DNA from 3 places in the Streptomyces sp. NPDC004788 genome. Region 3 is predicted to be linked to each of the others. Evidence: riboswitches for the same ligand, from Rfam matches in the RefSeq annotation. Region 3 holds a riboswitch; each other region holds the start of a gene.
What was found. Region 3 has a riboswitch for cyclic di-AMP ahead of ACWEJX_RS10305 (M23 family metallopeptidase). Riboswitches for the same ligand answer to the same signal wherever they lie in the genome.
Positions count from the first base shown of each region.

Region 1: it holds a riboswitch for cyclic di-AMP, as region 3 does, so the genes downstream of both, ACWEJX_RS23760 (M23 family metallopeptidase) here and ACWEJX_RS10305 (M23 family metallopeptidase) in region 3, are expected to answer to the same signal.
Region 2: it holds a riboswitch for cyclic di-AMP, as region 3 does, so the genes downstream of both, ACWEJX_RS07475 (transglycosylase family protein) here and ACWEJX_RS10305 (M23 family metallopeptidase) in region 3, are expected to answer to the same signal.

Region 1 is NZ_JBSGBF010000058.1:6,946-9,199, reverse strand. It holds gene ACWEJX_RS23765 (SGNH/GDSL hydrolase family protein) at 1-341, opposite strand, end outside; gene ACWEJX_RS23760 (M23 family metallopeptidase) at 503-1,474, opposite strand; cyclic di-AMP (ydaO/yuaA leader) riboswitch at 1,479-1,644, opposite strand; gene ACWEJX_RS23755 (tyrosine-protein phosphatase) at 1,988-2,254, shown strand, end outside.
Region 2 is NZ_JBSGBF010000010.1:60,837-63,090, reverse strand. It holds gene eno (phosphopyruvate hydratase) at 1-249, opposite strand, end outside; gene ACWEJX_RS07475 (transglycosylase family protein) at 489-1,187, opposite strand; cyclic di-AMP (ydaO/yuaA leader) riboswitch at 1,191-1,364, opposite strand; gene ACWEJX_RS07470 (transglycosylase family protein) at 1,623-2,254, opposite strand, start outside.
Region 3 is NZ_JBSGBF010000016.1:35,288-37,541, forward strand. It holds gene ACWEJX_RS10300 (GntR family transcriptional regulator) at 1-224, opposite strand, end outside; gene ACWEJX_RS10305 (M23 family metallopeptidase) at 405-1,175, opposite strand; cyclic di-AMP (ydaO/yuaA leader) riboswitch at 1,189-1,353, opposite strand; gene ACWEJX_RS10310 (M16 family metallopeptidase) at 1,550-2,254, opposite strand, start outside.

The DNA.
Region 1 (2,254 bases), on a different contig from region 3:
GCGCGCTCGAAGCGCTCGGCGACGTCGTCGGGGTCGGTCCCGGGGCGGATGATGTCGTTGCCCCCGGCGCAGAAGGTCACCAGGTCCGGGGCGAGTTCCTTCGCCCGTGGGACCTGTTCCGTGACGATCTGGTCGAGAAGGCGCCCCCGTACGGCCAGGTTGGCGTAGCGGAAGGCGTCGTGCTCAGGCAGCTGGTCGGCGAGCAGGACCGCGAATCGGTCCGCCCAGCCGACGAAATTCCCGTCGGGCCCGGGGTCTCCCACGCCCTCGGTGAAGCTGTCACCGATCGCCGCGTACGACCCGAATGCGTTCTTGTCTCGTGATCTCGAATCGTCTGCCACGGGAACTCATCTTTCCCTTATGGGTGTGACCTACGCGACCGTAAGGAGGGGTTGACGGCGGGTGACATATGCCACCTGGTAAAGATCACGTCAATCAGGAATAAGCGAAGCCCCGGCACTGGCTCGTGCCGGGGCTTCGCACTGACTGTTCGTCAGAGGCGTCAGATGTTGACGCCGTGCTGGCGCAGCGCGGCCAGCGGGTCGATGTCGGAGCCGTAGTCCGGCCCGGTGCGCATCTCGAAGTGCAGGTGCGGTCCGGTGACGTTGCCGGTCGCGCCGGAGAGGCCGATCACCTGGCCGCCGGTGACGGTCTGGCCGGCGCTCACCGAGATGGAGGAGAGGTGACCGTACTGGGAGAAGGTGCCGTCGGCGTGCTGGATGACGATCTGGTTGCCGTAGGCGCCGCCCCAGCCGGCGGAGTAGACGGTGCCGGGGCCGACCGCGTGGACGGCCGTGCCGGTGTCGGCGATGAAGTCGACGCCGGTGTGGTAGCCGGAGGACCACATGGAGCCCGGCTGCTTGTACGGGGTGGAGATGCCGCCGCTGACCGGGACGACCCAGCCGGAGGAGGTGGTCGTGCCGGTCGACGCGGAGGACGACGCGGCCGAGGTCGGGGCGGCGGCCGGGGCGGAGGTGGTCGCGGCGGAGCGCTCGGCGCTGCGCGAGGCGCGCTGCTCGCCGCCGGCCTTGGCCGCGTGGGCCTTGGGCGCGTGGGTCTTTGCCGCGTGGGGCTTGGCGTGGCCCTTGGCGCCGAGGGTCAGCTTCATGCCGGGCAGGATCAGCGAGGGGTTCTCGCCGATGACCTGGCGGTTGTCGCGGTAGAGCTTGTGCCAGCCGCCGGCCAGGTGGTGCTCGGTGGCGATCTTCGACAGGTAGTCGCCGCGGACCACGGTGTACGCGACCGGGGCGGCGGCGTGGGCCTGGGCGGGGGTGACGGCGGCGGGGGTGACGGCGGCGGGGGCCACGGCGGCGACGCGCTGGTGCGCGACGGCGGGAGCGGCCTGCTCGGCGGCGTGGGCGCCGGTCGCGCCGATCAGCGGGAGCGCGACGACCGCGCCGCCCGTGCCGGCGGCGACGAACCCGCGGCTGATCGGGTTGGCCTTGGGACGGCGGTGCTTACCCTTCGCGGGCATGGCGAGTTCCTCTCCGTCGCCTGCGAGGTGAGCTGTCGGGTTCGGACTGGAGATGTCCGGCCGCGCGGTCGCGCGGCTTCACCCCGAGCCGTCCTTCGTGGGTGCTGCGTCGAGGGATCGGCAAAGTACCTGGGTCCCCCGCTCCTGCCTGACACGGGTGGGTGCGGATTCCGGGCGGCGGCAGGATTCGGCGGTCCGTCCGGATTGAGCGCGACGCTAGACGAGCCGGGCCGACGGGAACAAGCCACGGTTTTTCGGCCACTCTTGATCGCGCCCCGATCGCGCGATATCCGGCCGGAATTCCGGTCACCCTGCGCGATGACGGACCCTCGATTTCCCTTTCCGCGAGGGAATTTGAAAAAGACGATCAGCCACGGTCCGTCACGTTTATGACGCTGCTCACGCCCCGATTCCCATCTCCCCTGCAACCAGGGCGCGTTATCACCAAACCCGCAATACGGACAGATCACCCATTCCCGCCCGAGGGGGTATGCCCGGGGCTACCGAGCCTGGATGATTGCCCCAGGAACCGATCTCGAGAGACCAGGAGCAACCTTGACGCAAGCGACCACCGAGCCCGAGCTCGCCGGCGTACGCAACTTCCGTGACCTGGGCGGGCTGCCGACCACGGACGGCCGGGAGGTGCGCCCCGGGCGCCTCTTCCGCAGCGGTCACCTGGCGCACGCCACCCCGGAGGACACCGCGTTCCTCACCACCCTGGCCCTGCACACGGTGTTCGACTTCCGAAACGACGCGGACCGGAAGGTCGAGGGGCCGGAC
Region 2 (2,254 bases), on a different contig from region 3:
GCCGACGAGCTCCGGGCCGATCTGCTCGATGACGGCGAGGACGGCCTTCTCGACGCCCTTGCCGAGGTAGCGGTTGGGGTCCCCGTCGCGGAGCTCAATGGCCTCGAACGCACCAGTGGAGGCACCGGAGGGAACGGCAGCACGGCCGGTGCTGCCGTCGTCGAGGCCGACCTCGACCTCGACGGTGGGGTTGCCTCGGGAGTCCAGGATTTCCCGGGCTACGACGACGTCGATGGACGGCACGAGCATCTCCTTCTGGGATGTGACGCTGGTTGTGACGCATGCGGCAAGGTCTCGTTCGCCTTGCGACAAGAGCCTAACCGGCGCGGGGGCTCCGGCCAGCCGGGCGCCCGCCCCCTGGGACGAAAAAGGACCCAAGGGCATGCATTGGGGGACGAAAGAACCCGGTTACCGATCGGTACGAAACGGGCCCGGAGCACAGGCTCCGGGCCCGTTCCAGGGTCACCGCGGGGGGACAGCCGTCAGGCTCACTTGAGGTGGAGCTGCTGGCCCGGGTAGATCAGGTCGGCGTCCTGGACGATGTTCTTGTTCAGCTGGAACAGCTTCTGCCAGCCACCCTTGACGTGGTGCGTCTGGGCGATCTTGCTCAGCGTGTCGCCGGCCTTGACCTTGTACTCGCCGTCACCCTTGGCGACCTTCTTGCCGGTCGGCGTGGTGACGGTCTTCGCGGCCTTCGGCGCGGTGCGCTTCTCGCTGCGGGTGGTCGGCTGCTCGGCGGTGCGCTGGGTGGTGGTCGTCGGCGCGGCCGGCTTCGGGGCGGGGGCCGGGGCCTCGGCGGAGCCGCCGTCGTACGAGGCGCTGGACAGGCCGACGCCGCAGCTCGGCCAGGCACCCTTGCCCTGGCCCGCCAGGACCTTCTCGGCGACGGCGATCTGCTGCGACTTGGAGGCCAGGTCGGCGCGGGAGGCGTAGGCGGTGCCGCCGTAGGCCGCCCAGGTGGAGTTGGTGAACTGCAGGCCGCCGTAGAAGCCGTTGCCCGTGTTGATGGACCAGTCGCCGCCGGACTCGCACTGGGCGACGGCGTCCCACTCGGAGGCGGTGGCGGCCGAGGCGGTGCCAGCGGTCATCAGCGGGGCGGCGACGGCGACGCCGGCGACACCGGCGAGGGTGACGACGCGGGTGGCCTTGGAGGGACGACGGTGTTTGCCCTTGCCGGAAAGCAGCATGGAAGTTCTCCTCACCGACGCCTACGAGGTGAGCTGTCGGGTTCGGGCGAGTGAGTTGCCCGGCCGCGTGTCCTTGCACGCGGCTCCACCCCAAGCCGGTCGTCGGCCGTCTGTCTCAACGGCCGGGGCCGGCACTTACCTTGGGTCCCCCGCTCCTGCCTTCGGCGCTTGCGCGACGACTGTTCCCGGCGTCCGGCGGCAGGATTCGGCGTACCGGTCGGCGGGGCCCGCGGTGGCGAGCGGTCACGACCGTAGACACACCCCCGGCGGAAGTTCAAAGCCCATCAACCCGGAAAAATCGCCCCTACTTGCACTCCGTCAGGTGACGTTTGTGCAGGTGAGGGGCGAAACGCGCAAAGTTTGCGGACGTGACACGGCCGTTCGACAAGAGAGACTCATGTCTCACTTGCACAGAACCGGACATTCAGCCCCTAACTACCCCTCAGGCGTGACCTGGGGCGCGGTCTTCCCGAGGTTCAACTCAAGGCTCTGACCAGGGAGGATGAGGTCGGGGTCGGTGCCGACCGTCTTCTTGTTGGCGTCGTAGAGCGCGGTCCAGCCGCCGGGCAGGGCGTTCTGCTGTGCAATGTCCGACAGGCTGTCACCCGGCTTGACGGTGTATTCGTCCGCACTGGGCGTCTTGTCCGTGTTGTCCGCGGCCGCGTCGCCGGTCGGAGCGGCGTGCCGTCCGGATTCGGGCGTGCCGTCCGTATCGCCCGGTTCTTCTGTCGCGGCGTCACCGCGGTGCTTGCCGGTGCCGGTGGGGGCCGTTTCGGACGCACCGGGCGTACCGGGCGTACCGGAACCATCGGGTGTACCGGGCGTCACGGAGGTGCCGGGCGTCACGGGAGTGGTGGGTGCGTCCGGCGAGGCGGGCGTGGTCGGCGTGGCCGAAGTCGACGGGGCGGCCGGAGTGGTGGGCGCGGTGGGCGTCGTGGCGCTCGACGAGGGCTCGGTGGTCTTCGTGCCCGACTCGGCGGGCAGCCCCTCGGTGCGGTTCGACTCCTGGGGCGCGGCCGGCTGCGCGGGAGTGGTGGCCGGGCCCGGGTCGACGGCGGGCTTCCTGC
Region 3 (2,254 bases):
GCGGCCTCCTGCTCGCCGGGTTCGGCGACCTGGGCGCCGGCGTGCCGGCGGGTCACGACGAAGCCCTCGGACTCCAGGGTGCGCAGCGCCTCGCGGACCGGGACGCGGGAGACCCCGTAGCGGCGGGCGAGCTGTTCCTCCGTCAGTCTGGCGCCCCGCGCGTACACACCGGAGACGATGTCGTCCCGGATCGCCGTGCATACCGACTGCGCGGGAATGCGCATGTCCGACCTCCGCTTTTTCTCCACGCTGAACCCCGTCGGGCATAGCCCGTCCGGCGACTCTATTGCAGGACGCGGGAATTTCCGATGCCGACCGGTAATTCAGGGACGAAAAAAGCCCCGGCTCGTTCGAGCCGGGGCTTCTTCGCGCTGAGCGGGGAGACCTGAGCGGGGAGACGGACGTCAGACGTCGACGCCGCGGGCGCGCAGGTAGGCGACGGGGTCGATGTCCGAGCCGTACTCGGGGCTGGTGCGGGCCTCGAAGTGGAGGTGCGGGCCGGTCGAGTTGCCGGAGGAGCCGGAGACGCCGATCTGCTCGCCGGGGGTGACCTGCTGGCCGACGTGGACACGGATGGCGGAGAGGTGGCCGTACTGGGTGTACGTGCCGTCGTTCATGCGGATGACGATGTTGTTGCCGTACGCGCCGCCCCAGCCGGCCTCGACGACGGTGCCGGAGCCGACGGCGACGACCGTGGTGCCGTAGGCGGCGTGGAAGTCGATGCCGGAGTGGTGGCCGGAGGACCAGAGCGAGCCGCCGGTGTTGTAGCCGGTGGAGACGTACGAGTGGGCGACGGGGGCCGTGAAGGAGTTCAGGCGCTTGCGCTCGGCCTCGCGGGCGGCGCGCTCCTTGGCCTCGCGGATCTCCTTGACGCGGGCCTCGGCCTTGCGCTTCGCCTCGGCGGCGGCCTTGACGCGGGCCGCGGCCTCGAAGGCCTGCTTCTCCTGGGCGGCGGCCTGGGCGTCGACGTGCTGGGTGAGGGACTCCTCGGTGATCACCTGGGTGAGGCCGGTGTCCTCCGGGGAGGGGCTCTCCGTGTCGGCGGCGAGCGCCGGGGAGGCGAGGGTGCCGATGACGCCGGTGGTGGCGAGCGTCGCCACGCCGGCGATGCCCGCGCCACGGCGCGTCAGACGGCTCGGACCACGATGCTTCCCGGTGGCACGGGTGAACGCCATGAAGTGGCTGATCCTTTCCTTCCTTCTCGCCTACCGGGTTAGCTGACGGGTTCGGAGCAGGAAGGTCTCCTACGGGCCCCTCCGCGCGGAGCGAAGGCGTCCGATTCACCCCAGGGACTTCGTGTGGGTCCCCGGCTCCCCAGGCTCGCGCCTTGCGGGGACTCGGCGATGACTGTCCGTTCGCCGCGGGTGCGGCGTCGTGCAACGGGCGAACAGCCGCATCGACGCTAGGCCGATCTTCAGTCAATCGCCAAACAGACGCGCCAGTTTGTAAGACTTGCCACAGGGCATTCACCAACACTCGCCCGCAATACGGACAAATGACGAGGACCCTGACGAACCAGGTCGTCAGGGTCCTCGTGACGGGGGCTCAATCAGCCGGTGACGACCGTCACTTCACCGATGCCGAGCGCCCGCACCGGCTCCTCGATCTGCGAGGCGTCGCCGACCAGGACGGTGACCAGCCGGTCCACCGGGAAGGCGTTGACCACGGCCGCGGTCGCCTCCACCGTGCCGGTCTCGGCCAGGCGCGCGTACAGGTGCGCCTGGTAGTCGTCCGGGAGGTGCTGCTCGACCTGGTCGGCCAGCGTGCCCGCGACGGAGGCGGCGGTCTCGTACTTCAACGGGGCGACACCCACCAGGTTCTGCACCGCCACGTCGCGCTCGGCGTCGGTCAGACCCTCGGCGGCGAGGGTGCGCAGCACCTTCCACAGGTCGTCAAGTGCCGGGCCGGTGTTGGGGGTGTCCACCGAGCCGCTGATGGCGAGCATCGACGCGCCGTGGCCCGCCTCGTCCGAGCGCAGCACCTGACCGAAGGCGCGCACACCGTACGTGTAGCCCTTCTCCTCGCGCAGGACGCGGTCCAGGCGGGAGGTGAGCGTGCCGCCGAGGCAGTACGTGCCGAGCACCTGGGCCGGCCAGACCCGGTCGTGGCGGTCGGCGCCGACGCGGCCGATGAGCAGCTGCGTCTGGACGGCGCCCGGACGGTCGACGATGACGACCCGGCCGGTGTCGTCGGCCGTGATGGGCGCCATGGGGCGCGGCGCGGCCGGCGCGCCGGTCCATGCGCCGAGGGTCTC